Regions from separate parts of the Streptomyces sp. NBC_00683 genome, predicted to be linked through region 3. Evidence: riboswitches for the same ligand, from Rfam matches in the RefSeq annotation. Region 3 holds a riboswitch; each other region holds the start of a gene.
The links. Region 3 has a riboswitch for cyclic di-AMP ahead of OG257_RS10315 (M23 family metallopeptidase). Riboswitches for the same ligand answer to the same signal wherever they lie in the genome.
Positions count from the first base shown of each region.

Region 1: it holds a riboswitch for cyclic di-AMP, as region 3 does, so the genes downstream of both, OG257_RS33145 (C40 family peptidase) here and OG257_RS10315 (M23 family metallopeptidase) in region 3, are expected to answer to the same signal.
Region 2: it holds a riboswitch for cyclic di-AMP, as region 3 does, so the genes downstream of both, OG257_RS15355 (C40 family peptidase) here and OG257_RS10315 (M23 family metallopeptidase) in region 3, are expected to answer to the same signal.

Region 1 covers NZ_CP109013.1:7,602,957-7,610,378, reverse strand. The annotation lists gene OG257_RS33165 (TetR/AcrR family transcriptional regulator) at 1-336, opposite strand, end outside; gene OG257_RS33160 (NAD(P)-dependent oxidoreductase) at 412-1,104, shown strand; gene OG257_RS33155 (pyridoxamine 5'-phosphate oxidase family protein) at 1,101-1,505, shown strand; gene OG257_RS33150 (haloalkane dehalogenase) at 1,502-2,410, shown strand; cyclic di-AMP (ydaO/yuaA leader) riboswitch at 2,849-3,021, shown strand; gene OG257_RS33145 (C40 family peptidase) at 3,025-3,495, shown strand; gene OG257_RS33140 (LysE family translocator) at 3,562-4,200, opposite strand; gene OG257_RS33135 (LysR family transcriptional regulator) at 4,273-5,190, shown strand; gene OG257_RS33130 (ATP-binding protein) at 5,193-5,624, opposite strand; gene OG257_RS33125 (helix-turn-helix domain-containing protein) at 5,857-6,714, shown strand; gene OG257_RS33120 (DUF397 domain-containing protein) at 6,746-6,964, shown strand; gene OG257_RS33115 (8-amino-7-oxononanoate synthase) at 6,957-7,422, opposite strand, start outside.
Region 2 covers NZ_CP109013.1:3,499,646-3,507,067, forward strand. The annotation lists gene pcrA (DNA helicase PcrA) at 1-972, opposite strand, end outside; cyclic di-AMP (ydaO/yuaA leader) riboswitch at 1,230-1,390, shown strand; gene OG257_RS15355 (C40 family peptidase) at 1,389-2,543, shown strand; gene OG257_RS15360 (hypothetical protein) at 2,608-2,961, opposite strand; gene OG257_RS15365 (C40 family peptidase) at 3,317-4,387, shown strand; gene OG257_RS15370 (GNAT family N-acetyltransferase) at 4,435-5,196, shown strand; gene OG257_RS15375 (LuxR C-terminal-related transcriptional regulator) at 5,212-5,907, opposite strand; gene OG257_RS15380 (PspC domain-containing protein) at 5,904-7,190, opposite strand; gene OG257_RS15385 (PspC domain-containing protein) at 7,372-7,422, shown strand, end outside.
Region 3 covers NZ_CP109013.1:2,357,220-2,364,641, forward strand. The annotation lists gene OG257_RS10300 (GNAT family N-acetyltransferase) at 1-2,342, opposite strand, end outside; gene OG257_RS10305 (HPr family phosphocarrier protein) at 2,504-2,785, shown strand; gene OG257_RS10310 (GntR family transcriptional regulator) at 2,956-3,660, opposite strand; gene OG257_RS10315 (M23 family metallopeptidase) at 3,881-4,669, opposite strand; cyclic di-AMP (ydaO/yuaA leader) riboswitch at 4,682-4,849, opposite strand; gene OG257_RS10320 (M16 family metallopeptidase) at 5,042-6,424, opposite strand; gene OG257_RS10325 (M16 family metallopeptidase) at 6,451-7,422, opposite strand, start outside.

The sequences.
Region 1 (7,422 bases), 5.2 Mb from region 3:
CTGCCGGAAGTCGGCGTCCTCCCACAGGTCCGTCACGGCGTCGATCAGGCGGTCGGGGAGGGTGGCCGGGTCGCCGCCGAGGACGTCGTCCACCGCCAGTGCGTTGGCGCACTGGAACTGCATCACGTCTGCGAACAGGCCCTTCTTCGAGCCGAAGTGGTACGCGATCAGCGCCGGGTCGACCCCGGCGGCCCCGGCCACCGCGCGCAGGGTGGTGAGCCGGTAGCCGCGCTCCAGGAACAGCGTACGAGCCGCCGAGACGATCGACTCGCGGGTCGGCGGGTTACCGCGGGGGCGGCCCCGGGGGCGGGCGGAGGCAGGGGCGGCGTTATTCATCAGCGTTGAGCCTGCGTTTCGCGGTCGGCACAGTCAAGGGCGTTCCGGAAGCCACACCAAGGGATGGCCCACACCATGCGTATCGCAGTCTTCGGCGCCAACGGACCGACAGGTCGCCACCTCACCGAGCAGGCCCTCGCGATCGGCCACGAGGTCGTCGCCGTGACCCGCCGCCCGGGTTCCCTCCGCACACGGCCGGGCCTCACCGTGGCGGTCGCCGACGCCACCGACCCGGAAGCCGTCGACGCCGCGGTCGACGGGACGGACGCCGTCCTCTCCGCGCTGGGCACGCAATTCTCCAAGGAGACCATCACCACGTACTCGGCGAGCGCCACGGCCATCACCCGGGCCATGGCCCGCCACGGCATCAAACGGCTGCTCACCGTCAGCTCCAGCATCGCCGACCCCGACTGGCGGCCCTCCGGCGCGCACTTCTTCAACCTTGTGCTCGACCCGCTGGTCAACCGACGCCTCGGCCGCACCCTTCACGAGGACATGCGCCGCATGGAAGCCGCGATCCGCCGAACGAACCTCGACTGGACGCTCGTCCGCCCCTCGGGCCTCTTCGAGCACCCCACCGTCACCGATTTCCACACCGCCGGGACGAGCGCCGACGGCGTCTTCACCGCCCGTGCCGACCTCGCCGCAAGCATGCTGCGCGAGCTGGAGGAGCGACGGTACGTCCGTACGGCCATGGGTGTCATCACCGATGCCGTGAGACCGAACATCGCCAAGCTGATCTGGAACGAGGGCGTGAAGAAGAAGTGAGCCGGGCGACTGTCGGACTACCGGCCGCCGCAGGGGCGTTCCTCGCTCTTCCCCATACGGCCACGCTGACCACCCTCCGTCCCGACGGCACCCCGCACGTCACGCCTGTCCGCTTCACCTTCGACGCGCCCACCGGCCTGGTCCGGGTGACCACCCGGGCGGGAGCCCGCAAGACCCGGAACGTGGCGGCAGGCGGCGCGGCGGCGCGTGTCGCGCTCTGCCAGGCGGACGGCTTCCGCTGGCTCACTCTCGAAGGCCGGGCCGCCGTCACCGACGATCCCGCGCGCCTGGCCGAGGCCGTTCGCCGCTACACCGTCCGCTACCGCACGGCACCGCCCGCCCCACCGGACCTGGTCGTCGTCGAGATGGCCGTCGACCGCGTCCTGAGCCTCAACCTCTGAATCTCCCTTACAGAAAGCGAAGTGACACCGCGATGCCCACCCTTCCCGTCCTCGATTCCACCCTCCACTACCGCGAGTCCGGCGACCCCGACGGGCTGCCGTTCGTCTTCCTCCACGGCAACCCCACCTCCTCCCACCTGTGGCGGAACATCCTGCCGGGCGTGGCAGCGCCCGGCCGCCGCCTCCTGGCCCCCGACCTCATCGGCATGGGCGACTCCGGCAAACCCGACCTCGCCTACTCCTTCGACGACCACGCACGCTATCTCGACGCCTGGTTCGACGCCCTCGGCCTTGCCGAGGCCGTCATCGTCGGCCACGACTGGGGCGGCGCGCTCGCCTTCGACCGCGCGGCCCGCCTCCCGGGCAGCGTGCGCGGCCTCGCCTTCACCGAGACGATCATCAAGCCGCTGGTCGGCAACGAATTCCCGTCGGCAGGGCGGGAGTTGTTCACTCTCCTGCGCACCCCCGGGGTGGGCGAGGAGATGATCCTGGAGAACTCACTGTTCATCGAGAGGTTCCCGGACACGCTCGCCACCCCGATGGACCCCGCCGATCTCGAGGTCTACCGCCGCCCCTTCCCGACCCCGCACAGCCGACGCCCGATCCTGGCGTGGACGCGCATGATGCCGCTGGACTCCGAGCCCGCCGATGTCGTGGCCCGCATCGAGCGCTACGACGCCTGGCTGGCCGCCAGTCCCGAAGTCCCCAAGCTGCTCGCCGCTTTCGAACCCGGCCCCGGCGCGATGACCGACCAGGGGGCCGTCGCCTGGTGCGAGGAGAACATCGCGGGTCTGGAGGTCTCCCGCCACGGCCTGGCCGGCCACCACTCCCCGGAGGACCGCCCCGCGGAACTGGCCGCGGCGATCAGCACCTGGGCCGACGCCCACGGGCTGGCACGGCTGTAGGTGTCCTCGAACGCGGCAGTGCCGTCACCGTCGCACACCCGAGCCTTGGTTCCTCGGCCGCCGCGAGCCCGCCGGGGTCTTCGAACAGTTGTCGTGTCAACGGCCGTGCCGATGTCCCCCGAGGCCGGACACGCCCGATGCGCAGATCAATTTTCCTCGCTCGTTCGGCGTAGAGCATCCCCCTCACGGGGGACAGCTCAACTTGCGCATCCCGCGCGGACACTGAGTGGAATTCACCGTTCCGCTGCTGGTACGAGGCCGGTCACGCAGCGTCGCCTCAGCTTCGGTCCCACCCCGTCCACCCGAACAGATCAGTCGTGATGACTCTCACAAAACGACCTTCACAGCGGAAATCCGGCGGTCCGTGAGTAAAGATCCCTGGGACGACAAGCCCCCGCCACCGCGGCGGGGCGGTCCGGGCGGACGCCGAGTCCTGCCGCTGCCCGGATGCCTGGTCGACAGAAGTGGATCGGCAGGAGTGGAGGACCCGAGCACAACGGGTCGACGGGATATCCCTTCGACCCTCGGGGTGAAGCCGCCAAGTGCGGCCGGGCAACTTCGCCAGCCCGAACCCGACAGGTCATCCTTCACAGGCGGCTGACGAAGGGTTGCGCATGACTGCGCAGGTTCATGTCCCGTCTCTTTTCGCCCGGGTCGGTACGGCCTCGGTTCTCACATTCGCCGTAGGCACCACCATGCTCGCCCCCGGCCTCGTCAACGAGGCCGAGGCCGCTGCCCATTCGACGAGGGCGCTCGACATCGCCGCCTCGAAGAAGGGTTCGCCCTACAGGTACGGCGCCAGCGGCCCCCACCGCTTCGACTGTTCGGGCCTCACGCTCTACTCGTTCAAGAAGGCGGGCAAGAAGCTCCCCCGCACGGCCCAGCAGCAGTACAACAAGACCCGTCACATCTCCTCGTCGCAACGGCGCCGCGGCGACCTGGTCTTCTTCCACGCGGGCCGGAGTGTCTACCACGTGGGCATCTACGCCGGCGGCGGCAAGATCTGGCACTCGCCGAAGACCGGGGCGGTGGTCCGGCTGGAACGGATCTGGTCGAAGAGCATCTGGTACGGGCGGGTCCGCTGACGGCGGCCCCGGCTGACACCGCCGTCAGCCGCTCCTGCCGGTCCCGCCGGGGGCCGCCCCGCCGAGTCAGTGCAGCAGCGGCCCGGTCACCAGCACGAGCCCCAGCGCGGTGAGAGCCGCGCCGCTGCCGCCCTCGATCGCGCGGGCGGTACGCGGCCGGCGCAGCCAACGGCCGAGGCGGTCCACCAGCAGGGCCACGGCCGGGAACCAGAGGAGCGCCAGCACCACGACCACGGCCGCCAGCAGCAGGGTCCTGGGAAGCGGCGGCTGCCCCTCGGGGACGAACTGGGGCAGCAGGCTCAGGAAGAGCACAGGCGCCTTCGGGTTCAGGGCGTTCGTCAGGAAGCCCTGACGCAGTGCCCGTACCGGCCCCAGCTTCGCGGCGGGCGCCTCCTCCGCAGCGGAGGCGCCCGCCGCGGTCCGCCGCCTGAGCGCGTACAGGGCGCTCACCCCCAGGTAGAGCACATAGGCACCACCGAGCAGCTGCACGGTGCGGAACAGGACGGGCATCGCCACCAGCACCGCCGCGAGTCCGGCGACGGCCAGCGCGGTGTGCACGAGCAGTCCCCCGGCGACACCCAGTGCCGCGGCCATGCCGGACCGGCGCGAAGCGAGGGCGTTGCGTACGACCACGGTGAAGTCCGCGCCGGGCAGGGCGACCATTCCCGCGGCGACCGGGATGAAAGCGAGCAGTTGTGCGTCCATGGGTACACCCTGACCCGGACGGCCCTTTAGCGTGTACTTGCAATCTTCTGGGTCTGCCAAAAGGAATGCTTTATGTACGATCCGACGCGGCTGGCCGCACTGGTGGCGGTCGCCGAGGCCGGTTCGATCACGAAGGCGGCCGCGAGGCTCGGTTACACCGCGCCCGCCCTGTCCCAGCAGCTCGCGAAACTGGAGCGGGAGGCCGGCGCCGCGCTTCTGGTTCGCCACCATCGCGGGGCGCGCCTGACGGCTGCCGGCGAGCTGCTGGCCGGGCGTGCCCGACGGGTCTTGGACGAGATGGACCAGGCACGGCACGAGCTGGCCCGGCTCGCGGGGCTGTCGGGAGGACGGCTGCGGGTCGGGACGTTCACCACGGCCGGGATCCACCTGCTGCCGCCGGTGCTCAGTGCGTTCCGGCGTGCCCACCCGGACGTGGAACTCACCGTGACGGACTACGAGCCGCCCGGCGGGGTGGCAGCCGTGGCCGCGGGCGACGTGGATCTGGCGCTGACCCATGCGTACGAACCGGCTGTCGCCGATCCGCTGCCCTCCGGGGTGTCCGCCGAGCCTCTGCTGGTCGAGGAGCTCGTACTGATCACGGCCGTGGGGCAGGCGCTGTCCGAGGGCAGCGGCCGGCTCCCGGTGGCCGAGCTGGCGGGCCGTCCGCTGATCAGCAGCGCACCGGCGCATCCACCCCGGCAGGGGGTGGAGCGTGCGCTGGCCGACGCGGGGGCCACTCCTGCCGTGGTGTGCGAGTCCCCCGGTTACGCGCTGGTGTGCGCACTGGTCAGTGCGGGTGTCGGCGTGGCCGTCGTGCCCGAGATGGTCGCTTCGATGTCCCCGACACCGCTCGCCGTGCGGCGCCTCGAACCCTCCGCCTTCCGCCGGACGATCTCCGTGGTGCACCGCGGCGACCGGTCGACGGCCGCGGCGGCGACACTCAGGGCTCTGCTGCGCAGCGGCTTCGGCCGCGCCACGGGGGCGCGGTGACGTCAGGCCTGGGCGGGCACGACCCAGGGAAGGGCGATCGACACGGTCTTGCCACCGTCCGGGGTGGGGCTGACGCTCAGCCGGCCGCCGCATTCCTTGGCGAGGGCCCTGATGATCACCATCCCGCGCCCGTTGTCCTGCTGGACGGCGGCGGGCAGCCGTTGGGGCCAGCGGGGGTGACTGTCCGTCACTCCCAGATACAGCTCGACGTCCCGGTCGAGGCGGAGATCCACCGTGAAGGTGGGCGACTGCCCGAAGGTGTGCTGGACGGCGTTGGTGGCGAGCTCCGAGACGATCAGCCGGATCGTGTCGGCGGCGTCGGTCCCGTCGGGGAGGCCCCAGCCGGCGAGAACGCCGGCCACGTACCTCCGGGCCCTGGAGACCGAGACCGGGTCGCTCGGCAGAGTGACGGTTGCTTCTTGATGGTCTGCCATGGCGACGCCGTCCCTTTCCCGCCCTGACCGACCTGCGATCGGCCTGGATTGTGCTTCGCGCCAGATTGCCACTGATGCCGCCCTCTGTAACGGCAATCCATCAAGATATGCATATATCTGTCGCCCAATACGGTGAACTCTGCCCCGGAAGCCGTATACGGGCGCAACACTGGCCCCCTTCCGAGCCGAACCCGGTACGGGCCGGCTCCCCGCCGAGCGGAAGGAGGCCGGCATGCGGCACGGCCCAGCGGTACGCCGACGCAAGCTCGGGGAGGAGCTGCGGAGTCTGCGCCACACCACGGGACTGACGAGCCGGGAGGCAGCCCGTCTGCTGGGCTGGCACCAGTCGAAGGTGAGCCGGATCGAGACGGGTGCCAGCGGAGTGACTCCCGGCGATGTGACCCGGTTGCTGGACGCCTACGACGTGGACGACGTCCACCTCCGGTCCCTCCTGGAGGCGCTCGCGGGCTCGGCGGGCGGCGGGGGCACCGGGTGGTGGCACGCCTACCGGGGCCTCATCCCGCCCCAGTACCGCGACTTCATCAGCCTGGAGTCCCAGGCCGGAGCCGCCCGCACACTGGAGACCTCGGTGGTCCCGGGGCTGCTCCAGACCGCGGACTACGCACGGGCGGTGACCCGGTCCTCGCTGGACGGACTGCCGCCCGGACAGCTGGACTCCCTGGTCGAGGTCCGGCTCGCCCGCCAGGGGGTGCTGTACGCGCAGCGCCCGCTGCAGTTGAGCGTCGTGCTCGACGAAGCCGTGCTGCGGCGCGGAGTCGGCGGCCCCCAGGTGATGAGGGAACAGCTCGACCATCTGACACATGCAGCTCAACTACCCCACGTGCAACTGCAGTTACTGCCGTTCGAGGCCGGCAGCTACATCGGCCTCACGGGGCCTTTCGTTATCTTCTCCTTTCCGAACATTTCTGATCTGGATGTGGTCGTTCTTGACCATTTGACGAGTAGTCTCTATCTGGAGCGGAGAGAAGACCTTGAGGCGTACAGCTCGGCCTTCCGCACGATGCAGGCTCACGCACTGTCGCCGGAGCGATCGCTGGACCTCATCGCCGCAGTCAGCCGCGGCGATTGACCGGACCTACAGACTGCCCGAGGGGGGCACGATGTCCGACCGTCTCGCACACCGTCTCGAACAGCACCAACTGCGGTGGCGCCGCAGCAGCCGCAGCACCGGGATGAACAACTGCGTGGAAGCAGCCCGGCTCGGCGACGAGCATCTCGCCGTACGCGACTCCAAGGACGTGGACCTGCCGCCGCTGCGCTTCTCGGCGACGGCCTGGACCTCCTTCGTCGCCGGGCTGGGTGACCGCCGGGTCAGCTGACCTGCGAGGGTGCCGATGCCACGATCGTGGCCACCGCGGTCGCGATCTGCTCACGGCTCAGGTCCGCCCGTGCGGTCAGCCGCAGCCTGGAGATCCCGTCCGGCACCGACGGCGGCCGGAAGCACCCGACCGCGAGTCCGGCCGTGCGGCAGTCCGCCGCCCAGCGCACCGCCGCCTCCGCGGACGGCGCGCGGACGGAGACGACCGCCGCGTCGGGGCGTACCGCTGTCAGACCTGCCGCGGTCAGCCGCCCGTAGAGGTCGAGGGCGACCTCGCGGGCCCTGTCCGCCCGTTCCGGTTCGCGGCGGAGCAGCCGGAGAGCGCCCAGGGCCGCTCCTGCCGCCGCCGGCGCGAGACCGGTGTCGAAGATGAACGTACGGGCCGTGTTGACCAGATGGTCGATGACCCGGGCGGGGCCGAGGACCGCACCGCCCTGGCTGCCCAGGGATTTGGAGAGG
Region 2 (7,422 bases), 1.1 Mb from region 3:
GCGGAAGGCGTAGATCGACTGGTCCGCGTCACCGACGACGCACAGCTCGCCCGGGGCGTCGGCCTCGCCCGCCGGGCCCACCAGCTCGCGTACGAGGGTGTACTGCGCGTGGTTGGTGTCCTGGTACTCGTCGACCATCACGTGCCGGAAGCGGCGGCGGTAGTGCTCGGCGACATCGGGGAACGCCTGGAGCAGGTGCACCGTCGTCATGATGATGTCGTCGAAGTCCAGCGCGTTGGCCTCGCGCAGCCGCGCCTGGTAGAGCGCGTAGGCCTGCGCCAGCGTCTTCTCGAAGCCGTCAGCGGCCTGACCCGCGAAGGTCTCCTCGTCGATCAGTTCGTTCTTCAGGTTCGAGACCTTCGCCGTGAACGACTTCGGCGGATAGCGCTTCGGGTCGAGGTCCAGGTCGCGGCAGACCAGCGCCATCAGCCGCTTGGAGTCGGCGGCGTCGTAGATCGAGAACGACGAGGTGAAGCCGAGGCGCTTCGACTCGCGGCGCAGGATCCGCACGCACGCGCTGTGGAAGGTCATGACCCACATGGCGTTGGCGCGCGGTCCGACGAGCTGCTCGACGCGCTCCTTCATCTCGCCCGCGGCCTTGTTGGTGAAGGTGATCGCGAGGATCTGCCCCGGGTGCACCCCGCGCTCGGCCAGCAGGTGGGCGATCCGGTGCGTCAGCACCCGGGTCTTGCCCGAGCCCGCCCCGGCGACGATGAGCAGCGGGGAGCCCGCGTGCACGACGGCGGCGCGCTGCTCGGTGTTCAGCCCGTCGAGCAGCGCGGCGGAGTCGACGACGGGGCGCGGGGCGCCGTCGCGGTAGTAGGCCTCGCGCGGCGGTGGGGGACCGTCGAAGACGCCCCCGAAGAGGTCCTCCGGCACCGCTTCGGGTGCGTGGTCCTCGGGGGGTGGCGGGGGGCCCTCGTCCGCTTGCTGGAGGCCGGTCAGGAAACTGTCGTCAAAGAGGCTGCTCATCGCCTGACGAGTCTAGGCGGCCGCACCGACACCCCGGGGCCGCATTCCGCACGAGGGCCAGATCCGTGCGCGCACCGAGACGGATCGCCCACAGTGCGTAGGGATTCGGAGGCACTTCCCGCAATAGGACCGGTCAATCCAGAAAGGTCACGGAAATGTATCGGGCATATCGGCCATCAACCTTCACAGGGGCACCACGGGTTGGCTAGCGTGCTCCGACGGGTGACCGTTACCCCCTTGAGGCGAACCACGCCGCGCGGGCACCCTCGCTGAATCCGTCGCTCCCGCACGGGAGTCCGGAACCGGGGACCCACACGCAGCACCGGGGTGAATCGGTCCGTCCCGCTGGACCGTAGGGCAGCCTTCCGTTCCGCCCGAACCCGACAGCTAACCCGGTAGGCGGTCCACGGAAGGAGATGCCGGCCTTGGCGTCGCATCGCAAACCGCGCACCCGTGTGCGCACCAGCTCCCCCGCCGTCGGTCTCACGACGGCGGCGCTCGCGTCCGTCACCCTGCTCTCCACGCAGAGCGCGACGGCCGCCCCTGCGGAGCCCAAGCCCAGCATCGAGGAAGTGCAGAAGAAGGTAGACGACCTCTACCGCCAGGCGGGAACGGCGACCCAGCAGTACAACAAGGCGAAGGCGGCCTCCACCCAGCAGCGCTCCAAGGTCGACGCGCTCCTCGAGGCCGCGGCCAAGCGTGCCGACAAGCTGAACGAGACGCGCCGGGAACTGGGCAACTACGCGGCCGCGCAGTACCGCAGCGGAGCGATAGCCCCCACGGCCACGTTCTTCCTCGCGGACGACCCGCAGTCGTACTTCGACCAGGACCAGCTGATGGCCCGGATGACCAGCCAGCAGCAGAAGGCGGTCGCCGACTTCCGTACGCAGCAGAGCGAGGCGGCGACCAAGCGGGTCGAGGCGACGAAGAGCCTGCAGACGCTCACCGAGTCGCAGACCACGCTGCGCACCAGCAAGCAGCAGGTGCAGAACAAGCTGGCCGAGGCGCGCACCCTGCTGTCGGAGCTGACCGCCGAGGAGAAGGCACGGCTCGCGGAGCTGGAGCGCAAGAAGGAGGCGGAGGCCAGGCGCAAGGCGGAGGAGCTCGCGCGCCAGCAGGCCGCCGCCGCGAAGGCGGAGGCGGACCGGGCGGCGGACGAGGCCTCGAAGGAGGAGGCGGGCACCGGAACCGGCACCGGCACGGGCTCCGACAGCAGCTACGCGTCGAAGGCGGACAAGGTCCTGGCCTTCGCACGGGACCAGATCGGCAAGCCGTACGTCTGGGGGGCGACGGGCCCGTCCTCGTACGACTGCTCCGGGCTGACGCAGGCCGCGTGGAAGGCGGCGGGCGTCGACCTGCCCCGCACCACCTGGGACCAGGTCGAGGTGGGCACCCGGGTGGCCACCGCCGATCTGAAGCCCGGTGACCTGGTCTTCTTCTACGACGACATCAGCCACGTCGGCATCTACAAGGGCGACGGGATGATGATCCACGCGCCGAAGCCGGGCGCGAACGTCCGCGAGGAGTCGATCTACTACATGCCGATCTACGGCAGCGTGCGCCCGGCGTAGCACGGAGCGCACGGACGGAACTGCCTACGGGCCCGGCACGCACCGGGCCCGTAGGGCTGCCCGGTCAGGTCCAGAGTGTGGCGATGAAGATGTTGGCGACCGTCAGCCCGCCGACCGCCATGAAGACGCCCTTGTCGACCTTCTCCTCGTCGCGCTTCACATAGACGAGCGCCAGGATCACGACCAGGAGCAGCAGCTTGATGCCGATCTTGATGTTGTTCACCGGCTGGTCGTCGAGCTGGTTGAACCCGACCAGGGCGAAACCCGTGACGAGCATCATCAGCGCACCGTGCAGCATGGCGGGTCCGAACCGCGCGGCACCCTTCCCCATGGCCGTCATCTGAGTGAGGAACCCACCCAGCAGGGAGGCGATTCCGATGATGTGCAGGGCGACGAAGACATTGATGAGTACGTCCATGGCCGCAGCGTAGCGGCGGCCATATCACCAGTCTTCAGCTAGGTACTAATTCCTTATGAGTTCGCTCTCGACCCGTGCGAATTGCCCGACAACAGCTGGTTTTTCCGGTCATTTGCGTTGATCGAAACGTCACATTGGGGCAATAGCTGTCATTACGACTCTTCCTCGTGCCTCGGGTTTAGCGTCCCTCCCAGGTGACCGATTCTTCACCGCCGTCCCCGTACCGGGCGGCACCCCGGTCACCCCGCCGGGTTCCGGTGGCGGGCCACTCCCCCTGTGGTGGCCCGGCACCGGTATCCGGCGGGCCCGCCGGATACCCCCCGACGGGCAGTCGAACGGAAGGACCCGCGCCCCCGTGGCCGTCCCACGCAAAGCCGCTCACCGCAAGCCCAAGCAGCGTCCGTTCACCGGGCCTGCTGCCCGCACCGCAGCCACCCTGGCCCTCGCCGGGGCGGCTACCGCGACCGCCTTCGAGGGCGCCGCCCAGGCCGAGCCCCAGCTCACCCCGGCCCAGGTGAAGTCCAAGGTCGACCGGCTGTACCACGACGCCGAGGTCGCCACCGAGAAGTACAACGGCGCGAAGGAGAAGGCGACCGCCACCGCCGAGTCCCTGGACGCCCTGCGCGACGAGGCCGCCCGCAGGACGGAGCGCCTCAACACCGCGCGCAACGCCCTCGGCTCGTTCGCCGCCGCGCAGTACCGCAGCGGCGGCCTCGACCCCGCCGTCCAGCTGGCCCTCTCCTCCGACCCCGACCAGTACCTGGAGCGCGCCTCCTACCTGGACCGGGCCGGGGACCGGCAGGCCGGCGCGGTCAACGGAGTCCGCAGGCAGCTCACCGAGATCGCCCAGCTGCGCGCCCGGGCCGACGAGGAGCTCGCCGCACTCGCGGACCGCCAGGCCGAGCTGAAGAAGCACCGGACCGCGGTCCGCACCAAACTGGCCGACGCCCGCAAGCTCCTGGCCACCCTCACGGCCGCCCAGCGCGCCGACTACGAGCGCTCCGCCGACGCCCAGCACGGCGGCACCGGCGTCCGGGCCGACCGCAGCACCCCGCGCGGCTCCGTCAGCGCCCCCAACGCCCGTGCCGCGCAGGCCGTCGACTTCGCGTACGGGGCACTCGGCAAGCCCTACGTCTGGGGCGCCACCGGCCCGTCCTCCTTCGACTGCTCCGGCCTCACCCAGGCCGCCTGGCGCGCCGCAGGTGTCTCGCTGCCCCGCACCACCTACACGCAGATCAACGCCGGCAGCCGCGTCTCCCGCTCCGAACTGGCCCCGGGTGACCTGGTCTTCTTCTACTCGGGCGTCACACACGTCGGGCTGTACATCGGCGGCGGACAGATGATCCACGCCCCGCGCCCCGGCGCGCCGGTCCGCATCGCACCGATCAGCGAAATGCCTTTCGCGGGAGCGACCCGGGTGGCATAGGCTCCGCGCCGACCGGCCCAGCGAGAGAGAGAAGGCTCCCCGTGCCGATGGACACCGACGTCCAGAACTACGCGCGAACGCTCACCCTCCGCTCCCCCGACCACTACCGGGTGGGCCCCTTCACGGTGCGCCACAACCCGGGCTGGGAACTGAAGTACGCCAACTACGCCATCCCCGACCAGGGCGCCGAGCCCACCGCCGGGGACATCGACGACCTCGTCGCGGCATTCCGCGAGCGGAACCGGCTGCCGCGCCTGGAATACCTGCCCTCCTGGGCCCCTGCCGTCGAACCGGCCCTGCTGGCCGCCGGCTTCACCGTGGAGAACCACGCCCCCGTACTGGCCTGCACGCCGGCCGGTCTCCTGCCGCCGAAGCCGGTGGACGGGCTCCGCATGGCCGAACCCGTCACCGACGCGGAGTTCACCGCGGCCGCCGCGGTCCAGCACACGGGCTTCGGTGGCGAAGGCGGCCCCGACGAGGGCGAGATCGCCTGGCTGCGCGCCGCGGTGGCCGGCAACGGCGTCGCGGCGCTGGCCCTGCTCGGCGACGAGCCCGCCGGAGCGGGCGGCTGCTCGGTCCCCGTCGACGGCATCAGCGAACTGGCCGGCCTCGCAGTGTCCGACGCCTTCCGTCGCCGGGGCATCGGCGCCGCGCTCTCGGCCTGGCTGACCACGACGGCCTTCGAACGCGGCTGCTCCACCGTCTGGCTGGAGCCGGGGAGCCCCGAGGTCGAGCGGATCTACGCGGGCATCGGCTATCGCAGGATCGGCGAGAAGACCAACATCTCGCTCGCGGCGGAAGCCCGCTGACCCGGACCGGTCGCCTCAGACCAGCCGCCGTGCCGTCGCCCACCGCGTCAACTCGTGCCGGTTGGACAGCTGGAGCTTCCGCAGCACCGCCGAGACATGCGACTCGACGGTCTTCACCGAGATGAACAGCTGCTTGGCGATCTCCTTGTACGCGTAACCGCGTGCGATCAGCCGGAGCACCTCGCGCTCGCGCTGCGTCAGCCGGTCCAGGTCCTCGTCCACCGGCGGCGCGTCCGTCGAGGCGAAGGCGTCGAGGACGAAACCGGCCAGCCGCGGCGAGAACACCGCGTCGCCGTCCTGCACCCGGAAGACCGAGTCGACCAGGTCGGCGCCGGTGATGGTCTTGGTGACATAGCCGCGCGCTCCGCCGCGGATGACACCGATGACGTCCTCCGCGGCGTCCGAGACCGACAGCGCCAGGAAACGCACCGGGTTCTCCACGGCACCCATCATCGGTGCGCAGCGCCGCAGGACCTCGACCCCGCCGCCGCCCGGGAGGTGGACGTCCAGGAGGACGACCTCGGGGCGGGTCGCGGTGATCACGGTGACTGCCTGGTCGACGTCCGCGGCCTCGCCGACGACCTCGACCCCGGTCTCCTCGGTGCGGCCGATCTCGGCCTGGACCCCGGTGCGGAACATCCGGTGGTCGTCGACGAGCACGACCCGTACCCGGCGCTCCGGGCCCCCGGCAGCTTCGGTGTTCTCGGTCATTGGCTCGCCCTTTCCATCTCCAGCTCGACTTCCGTGCCCCCGCCGGGCACCGAACGCAGTCGCGCAGTACCGCCGTTGCGCTGCATCCGGCCGATGATTGATTCTCGTACGCCCATCCTGTCGCCCGGGACGGAATCCAGGTCGAATCCCGGTCCCCGGTCCCGTACGGAGACGAAGACCGTGCGGCCCTCGACCTCCGCGAAGACCTGGACGGCGCCGCCCTCGCCACCGTACTTGGCGGCGTTGACCATTGCCTCGCGTGCGGCCTGCATCTGGGCCGCCAGCTTCTCGTCGAGCGGGCAGTCGCCGACGACGACGACCTCCAGCGGGACCCCGTGCTTGTCCTCCACCTCGGCGGCGGCACGCTTGACCGCCTCGGCGAGCGTCTCGGGCTCGTCGTCCTCGTCCTTGCCGGTGCCCTCCGGGTTGTACAGCCAGTTGCGCAGCTCGCGCTCCTGCGCGCGGGCGAGCCTGCGGACCTCGCCGCCGTCGTCCGCGTTGCGCTGGATCAGGGTGAGGGTGTGCAGGACGGAGTCGTGGACATGGGCCGCGACCTCGGCGCGTTCCTGGGCCCGGATGCGCATCAGGCGTTCCTCGGAGAGGTCCTGCGTCATCCGCGCCAGGTAGGGGCCCGCGAGCAGCGCGATGCCGGTCAGTACGGCTATGGCGGCGGTCAGCACGTTGCCGAGCTGGGCCGCCGAGCCGCGGACCACCATGAACACGGCAAGACCGAGCCCGACGAGGGCGACGCCCGCCAGGCCACGGGCCAGGTGCAGCACACGGCGGCGGCGGCCCACCTCGATCCAGCGGGCCCGGCGCGCGTTGTCGGCCTGGCGCCACACCAGGACGGAGCCCGCGCCGATGAGGAGCGTCGGCCAGATGTAGCGGTCGGCCTTGCTGCCCATGTCGACGTTGCCGACGAAGATCATGGCGCCGATGAGCAGCGCGACCAGGGCGAAGACCTGGCCCTTGTCGGGCTTGCGGAGTCTGCGCCGACCGTCCGGGGCCGTCTCGAACACGGAACGCGTCGCCTCGACCCCGCCGATGCCGAGCGGGACGACGATCCAGAACACGGCGTAGAGCAGGGCGCCGAGGCCGTTCGCGAAGAACAGTCCGAGGAAGACGAACCTGACCCAGGCGACGGGCAGCCCCAGATGACCGGCGAGCCCGCGCGCGACGCCGCCGAGCAGGCGCCCGTCGGCGCTGCGGTACAGCTTGCGCACCGGCGGCTCCTCCGGGGCCGGGGTGTGGGAGCTTGCGGCTCGGGTCGTGGCGGCTGGCATGGACCGATGGTCACACGGCCGGGCGGGTCGTGGCATCAGGGTCGACCCCGGAGGCGACCCTGATGCCCGCGCCTCCGGATCCCTCCGCGAAGCTCCCTGAGGGGTGCCCGGGAGCAATATCAGGGATCGGCCAGGGTCGTCGCGGGTCCCACAAGGGCGTACGGACCGTCACCATGGAGCCATGACCGTTCCCCAGGACGCCGCCCCCGGCGTCGCGCCGCCACCCGAGCCG
Region 3 (7,422 bases):
GCCTCCTCGTGGGTGAGCGGACGGCCCTTCGGGTCGGGGCTGGGGCCGAGCAGCGCCTCGATCAGGGTGGCCGCCCCCGGCTCGTCGATGGTCTCGTCCAGGAACTCGGGAATCTTCCCGGGCACGGCGGCCTGCCGCCGCCACTGCGCGTACTTCACGGCCTCGGAGAGCGCACGGACGGCACGTTCGGCGGCCGGGTAGGCGGGGATCCGCCCGGTCCGGGGCCGCTGGCCGGGCGCCTCGTCGGGGCCGTCGCCGCGTTCCGCGGTGCCGCTCGCCCCGGGCCCGGCGGCACCGTCCCGGCCGGTGCCCTCGCGGGCTGCCGTGCCGGTCCGTGACGCATCCGGCCGCGGCGCACCGGCTGCGGGCCCGTCGGGCTCCTGCTCGCCCTGCTCCCGCCCGGGGGTCGCCGGGGCGCCTGTCGCGTACGGGTCCGGTGCCGCTGTCCGGGATCCGCCGGCCGGGGTGGCCGTGCTCGCGGCCGCGGCCAGGGCCTCCGCCAGGCCGCCCATTTCGACGTGCACCACGGCGACCGGCTTGGCCGGGCCCGTGGCCGCAGCTTCACGCAGGGCCGCGGCCAGCACCTCGCCGTCGCCCGTCTCCGCTTCGCCGTTCTCTCCCACCCAGGGGATCGCGGTCACGATCACGGCGTCGCAGGTCTGGTCGGTGAGCGCCTCGGCCAGGGCGTCCCGGAAGTCCTGCGGCCCGGCAGCAGTCGTCAGGTCGCGCGGCGGGCGCGGGCGAAGCCCTTCGGCGAGGCAGGCGTCGTAGGTGAGGAGGCCGAGGGATTCCGAGTTGCCGAGGATCGCCACCCGGGGACCGGCCGGCAAGGGCTGATCGGCGAGCAGCAGGCCCGCGTCGACCATCTCCGTGACGGTGTCGACGCGGATCACACCGGCCTGGCGCATCAGCGCGGAGACGGTCGCGTCGGGGATCCGGCTGACGGGGACGGCGTGGCCGGGCGGGGTGGAACCGCTGTGCCGGGCGCCCTTGACGACGACCACGGGCTTCACGGCGGCGGTCCGGCGGGCGAGCCGGGTGAACTTGCGCGGGTTGCCGAGCGATTCGAGGTAGAGGAGGGCCACATCGGTGTCCTGGTCCTCGAACCAGTACTGCAGGAAGTCGTTGCCGGAGATATCGGCCCGGTTGCCCGCGGAGATGAACGTCGACAGCCCCGCGCCGCGCCGGTGCAGGCCGGACAGCAGGGCGATCCCGATCGCGCCGGACTGGGTGAACAGCCCGATGCGTCCGGGTGCGGGCGACGTGGGGGCGAGGGAGGCGTTCATCCGGACGGTGTCGGAGGTGTTGATGATGCCGAAGGCGTTCGGACCGATGATCCGCATTCCGTAACTACGGGCCTGCCGGACCAGTTCGCGCTGGCGCTCCCGGCCTTCGGCGCCGCGCTCGGCGTAACCGGCGGAGAGGACGACGAGGCCCTGGACCCCGTGCTCACCGCAGTCGGCCACGACCTCCGGCACCCGTTCGGCCGGGACGGCGACGATCGCGAGGTCGACCTGTTCGCCGATCTCGCCCACGGAGCGGTGCGCGGGCACACCGTCGACCGTGGCCTGTTCGGCGCCGAAGGACCGGTTCACCGCGTACGTGCGTCCGGTGAAGCCCGAGCCGAGGAGGTTGCGCAGCACCGTGCGGCCCACTCCGCCCGCGGCGCGGCCGGCGCCGACGACGACGACCGATCCGGGGGCCAGCAGCCGCTGCACGGAGCGCGCCTCGGCCCGCTGTTCACGGCCCCGCTGGACGGCCAGGGACGCCGCGGTGGGTTCGAGGTCGAGCGTGAGGTGGACGGAACCGTCCTCGAAGCTGCGCTGCTGGGTGTAGCCGGCGTCCCGGAACACCTTGATCATCTTGTTGTTCGCGGGCAGCACTTCGGCGGCGAAGCGCACGATGCCGCGCTCACGGGCGACCGCCGCGATGTGTTCGAGGAGCGCCGATGCCACACCGCGGCCCTGGTGGGCGTCCTGGACGAGGAAGGCGACCTCGGCCTCGTCGGCGGGTGCGGAGGCCGGTCTGCCCTGTTCGTTGATCCGGTCGAAGCGGACGGTCGCGATGAACTCTCCGCCGATCGTGACGGCCAGCCCCACCCGGTCGACGTAGTCGTGATGGGTGAAGCGGTGCACGTCCTTGGCGGAGAGACGTGGGTAGGGCGCGAAGAAGCGGTAGTACTTCGACTCGTCGGAGACCTGTTCGTAGAAGCTGACCAGCCGCTCGGCATCGTCCGTGGTGATGGGCCTGATCCTGGCGGTACCACCGTCGCGGAGCACCACGTCCGCCTCCCAGTGGTCGGGGTACGCGTGATGCGGACTCTGCTCCGGCGTGGGCTCCATGGGCAAAGCCTACGGCCGCCGCACCGGTCGCGGACGGATCGTTGCGCGGGCAGTCTGAGGGAGCCGATCGGCGGTGGCGGCCTGGCCGGAGGTCGGACACAGCAGTGCGCACTGCATGAGAGACTGGTCTAGACAACTATTGATTCGTGAAGGGCAGAACCATGGCTGAGCGCCGCGTCAACGTCGGTTGGGCCGAGGGCCTGCACGCCCGCCCCGCATCCATCTTCGTCCGTGCCGCCACGGCCTCCGGCGTCCCCGTGACGATCGCCAAGGCTGACGGCAACCCGGTGAACGCCGCCTCCATGCTCGCCGTGCTCGGCCTGGGCGCCCAGGGTGGCGAGGAGATCGTGCTCGCGTCCGAGGCGGACGACGCCGAAGCCGCTCTGGACCGTCTGGCGAAGCTGGTCACCGAGGGGCTCGAGGAGCTTCCGGAGACCGTCTGATTCCGCCCGTTCCGGACCGGAATTACTTCCACGACAAAGCCGCGGTATCCCCATCGGGAGCCGCGGCTTTCTCGTTTGCGGGAAGTCCCGGACGACCGCGAAGGCGGCCTGAATTCGGGCAGCAAAAAGAAAGCCCTCCCGAATTCCCTTCTTTGTATACGGCGCCATTGTTAATGCCGGACACCTGCGATGTTTACAGAATGTTGCGAAGTCCTCACCCGGGCCGGACCCGCCGTGCGGCCGGGCCGGTCCGTGCGCCGCAGCCGGTGGGCGGCGCTGGCCCGCTCGGCGTGCTGGGCCGCCAGCGCCCTGGCCCGTTCCGCGTCACCGCGCGCCACGGCGTCCACGATGGCGCCGTGCTCGGCCCAGGAATCGGCGGGGCGGGCCGGGTGCTCGACCGCGTACATCCAGGTGATCTTGTGCCTGAGCTGGGTGAGCAGCGCGATGAGGGCGGGGCTGCCCGAGGCTTGGGCCAGCGTCTCGTGGAACCAGCCGCCCAGCGAGCGCAGATCCTCCCCCTCGCCCCGGCGAACCCGCTCCTGCCCCAGCCTGACCAGGCCTCGGAGCACTTTGAGGTGTGCCTCGGTACGACGCTGGGCGGCGCGGGCCGCGCCCAGTGGCTCCAGGAGCATGCGGATCTCCAGGAGGTCGGCGGCCTCCTGCTCCGTGGGCTCGGCGACACAGGCACCGGCGTGCCGGCGGGTGACGACGAACCCCTCGGACTCCAGGGTGCGCAGTGCCTCGCGCACCGGGACGCGGGAGACCCCGTACCGACGTGCGAGCACCTCCTCGGTGAGGCGGCTGCCGCGTTCGAAGACACCGGAGACGATGTCGTCACGGATTGCCGTGCATACCGAATGCGCGGGAATGCGCATGTCCGAACCTCCGCCTTAATCCCCGCGAAACGCGGCCGATCGACGCCTGTTCTGTGACTCTATTGCAATCAGCCGCAATTTCCGATGGCGGAGCGGAATCCATGGATATCTGCCGGCCGACGAGTACTTCTGCGGAGGTTCGCAGCGGAGCGGTACGGGGCGGCACGACGAAGGCCCCGGCAGGTGCCGGGGCCTTCGCAAAGCTGTGCGGCAGGAGGTCTCAGACCTGGAGACCGTGTGCTCGGAGGTAGGCGACAGGGTCCATGTCGGATCCGTACTCCGGGGTGGTCCGCGCCTCGAAGTGCAGGTGCGGTCCGGTGGAGTTGCCGGTGGAGCCCGACAGGCCTATCTGCTGCCCCGAGGTGACACTCTGTCCGACGGACACGCCGATCGAGGAGAGGTGGCCGTACTGGGTGTACGTGCCGTCCGTCATCCGGAGCACGATGTTGTTGCCGTACGCGCCGCCCCAGCCCGCCTCGACGACCGTTCCGGCGCCGACGGCGACGACGGAGCTGCCGGACGCGGCGCGGAAGTCGATGCCGGAGTGGCTGCCGGAGGACCAGAGGGCACCGCTGGACTTGTAGCCGGTGGTCACGGAGGAGCCGGCGACCGGGAGGTGGAAGGAGTTCAGCCGGGCGCGCTCGGCGGCGCGGGCGGCGCGCGCCTTGGCCTCACGGACCTCCTTGGCGCGGGCTTCGGCCTTGCGCTTCGCCTCGGCCTCGGCCTTCGCCTTGGCCGCCGCTTCGGCCTTCGCCTTCGCCACGACGTCGGCCTGGTGCTGCTGCGCCTCGGCCTGGGCGTCGATCTGGGCGGCGAGAGTGGTGTCGATGGCAACGGCCTGGGTCAGACCGGTGACGGTGAGGGCCTCGGAGTCCGCGGCGAGGGCCGGGGAGGCCATTCCGCCGATGACGCCGGTGGTGGCCAGAGCCGCGATGCCGGCGGCCTTGGCGCTCCTGCGCGTCAGGCGGCTCGGGGCACGGTGCTTCCCGGTGGCACGGGTGAACGCCATGGAGGGGCTGATCCTTTCCTTCCTTCTCGCCTACCGGGTTAGCTGACGGGTTCGGAGCAGGAAGGTCTCCTACGGATCCCCCGCCTCGTACGAGACGCGGACATCCGATTCACCCCAGGGACTACGTGGGTCCCCGGCTCCCCAGGCTCGCGCCTGACGGGGACTCGGCGATGACTGTCCGGCGCCGCGGATGCGGCATACGTCTGGCGGACAGCCGAGCCGACGCTAGGCCGGGCGACTTTCAATCACCAAACGGACAGGTCGCTTTGTCGCACATCCCACAGGCCATACATGAACTTTCTCCACCAATTCAGACAAAAGGGAGAACCCCGGCGAGAACGCACTCGCCGGGGTTCGCTCTGCTCCGTTCCGTCAGCCGGTGACGACCGACACCTCGCCGATACCCAGCGCCCTGACGGGCTCCGCGATCTGCGAAGCGTCTCCCACGAGAACCGTGACCAGCCGGTCCACGGGGAACGCGTTGACGACCGCGGCCGTCGCCTCCACCGTGCCGGTCTCCGCCAGGCGCGCGTACAGCTGGGCCTGGTAGTCGTCCGGGAGGTGCTGCTCCACCTGGTCGGCGAGGGTGCCCGCGACCGATGCCGCCGTCTCGAACTTCAGCGGGGCGACCCCCACGAGGTTCTGCACGGCGGTCTCGCGCTCGGCGTCCGTGAGCCCCTCGGCAGCCAGGGTGCGCAGGACCTTCCACAGGTCGTCCAGGGCCGGCCCGGTGGACTCCGTGTCCACGGAGCCGCTGATGGCGAGCATCGCGGCGCCGGTCGCCCCGGACACGGATCCGGGTGCCGTCGAGCGCAGCACCTGGCCGAAGGCCCGGACACCGTAGGTGTAGCCCTTCTCCTCGCGCAGGACGCGGTCCAGCCGGGAGGTGAGGGTGCCCCCCAGGCAGTACGTGCCCAGGACCTGGGCGGGCCAGACGCTGTCGTGCCGGTCGGCGCCGATCCGGCCGATCAGCAGCTGCGTCTGCACGGCTCCGGGACGGTCCACGATCACCACTCGGCCGGTGTCGTCCGCGGTGATCGGCGGCACCGGGCGCGACTGGCCGGCATTGCCCGACCAGTCACCGATGGTGTCCGCGAGCAGCGTGTCCAGATCGACCCCCGTGAGATCGCCGACGATGACGGCCGTCGCGGTGGACGGGCGGACATGGGCGTCGTAGAAGGCGCGCACACCCGCGGCGTCGATCCGCCGGACGGTCTCCTCGGTGCCCTGGCGCGGACGTGACATCCGCGCCGTTGCGGGGAACAGCTCCTTGGAGAGCTGCTTGGCGGCACGCCGGGCGGGGTTGGCCTGCTCGTGCGGAATCTCGTCGAGCCGGTTGCCCACCAGGCGCTCCACCTCGCTCTCGGTGAAGGCAGGCGCCCGCAGCGCTTCGGCGACCAGGCCGAGCGCCTTGGAGAGCCGGGAGACCGGAACCTCCAGCGAGACCCGGACACCGGGGTGGTCGGCGTGCGCGTCGAGCGTGGCACCGCAGCGCTCCAGCTCGGCCGCGAACTCCTCCGCGGAGTGCTTGTCGGTGCCCTCGGACAGCGCGCGCGCCATGATCGTGGCCACACCGTCCAGACCCTCGGGCTCGGCGTCGAGCGGCGCGTCCAGGAAGATCTCCACGGCGACGACCTGCTGGCCGGGGCGGTGGCAGCGCAGCACGGTCAGGCCGTTGGGCAGGGCGCCGCGATCGGGCGCGGGAAAGGCCCAGGGCCTGGCCTCGCCTGCGGTCGGCTGCGGGTGGTACTCCATCGCTACTCCAGTCACGGCGGCGTCGGTCACTTCTCGGCCCCCTCGTGGTCGTCGGTGCTGCCTGCGGCATCCTCGGCCTCGTCCGCCGGCTCGACCGGCTCGTAGACCAGGACCGCCCGGTTGTCGGGACGCAGATGCGCCTGGGCGGCCGCCTGGACCTCCTGCGCGGTGACGTCGAGCACCCGCTGCACGGCGGTCAGGGCGAGCTGGGGGTCGCCGAACAGCACGGCGTACCTGCACAGTTCGTCGGCGCGGCCCGCGACCGTGCCGAGCCTGTCCAGCCACTCACGCTCCAACTGGGCCTGCGCACGCTCCATTTCCTCGGGCGTGGGGCCCTCGGCCGCGAAGCGGGCCAGCTCCTCGTCGACGGCCGTCTCGATCTGCGGCACCTCGACACCACCGGACGTCTTGACGTCCAGCCAGCCCAGGGAGGGCGCTCCGGAGAGCCTGAGCAGCCCGAATCCCGCGGCCACCGCCGTACGGTCGCGGCGGACCAGGCGGTTGTGCAGCCGGGACGACTCGCCGCCGCCGAGGACGGTCAGCGCCAGGTCAGCGGCGTCACACTCGCGGGTGCCGTCGTGCGGCAGCCGGTAGGCGGCCATCAGCGCACGCGCGGGGACCTCCTCGTGCACCACTTCGCGCAGCTGCTCACCGATGGTGCCGGGCAGCGTGCCGTCGCGCGGCGGCTGCTTGCCGTCGTGCGAGGGGATGGAGCCGAAGTACTTCTCGATCCAGGCCAGCGTCTGCTCCGGGTCGATGTCGCCGACCACCGAGAGCACGGCGTTGTTGGGCGCGTAGTACGTGCGGAAGAACGCCTGCGCGTCGTCCAGGGTCGCCGCGTCCAGATCGGCCATCGAGCCGATCGGCGTGTGGTGGTACGGGTGGCCCTCCGGGTACGCGAGGGCCGTGAGCTTCTCGAACGCCGTGCCGTACGGAACGTTGTCGTAGCGCTGGCGGCGCTCGTTCTTCACGACGTCGCGCTGGTTCTCCATGGACTC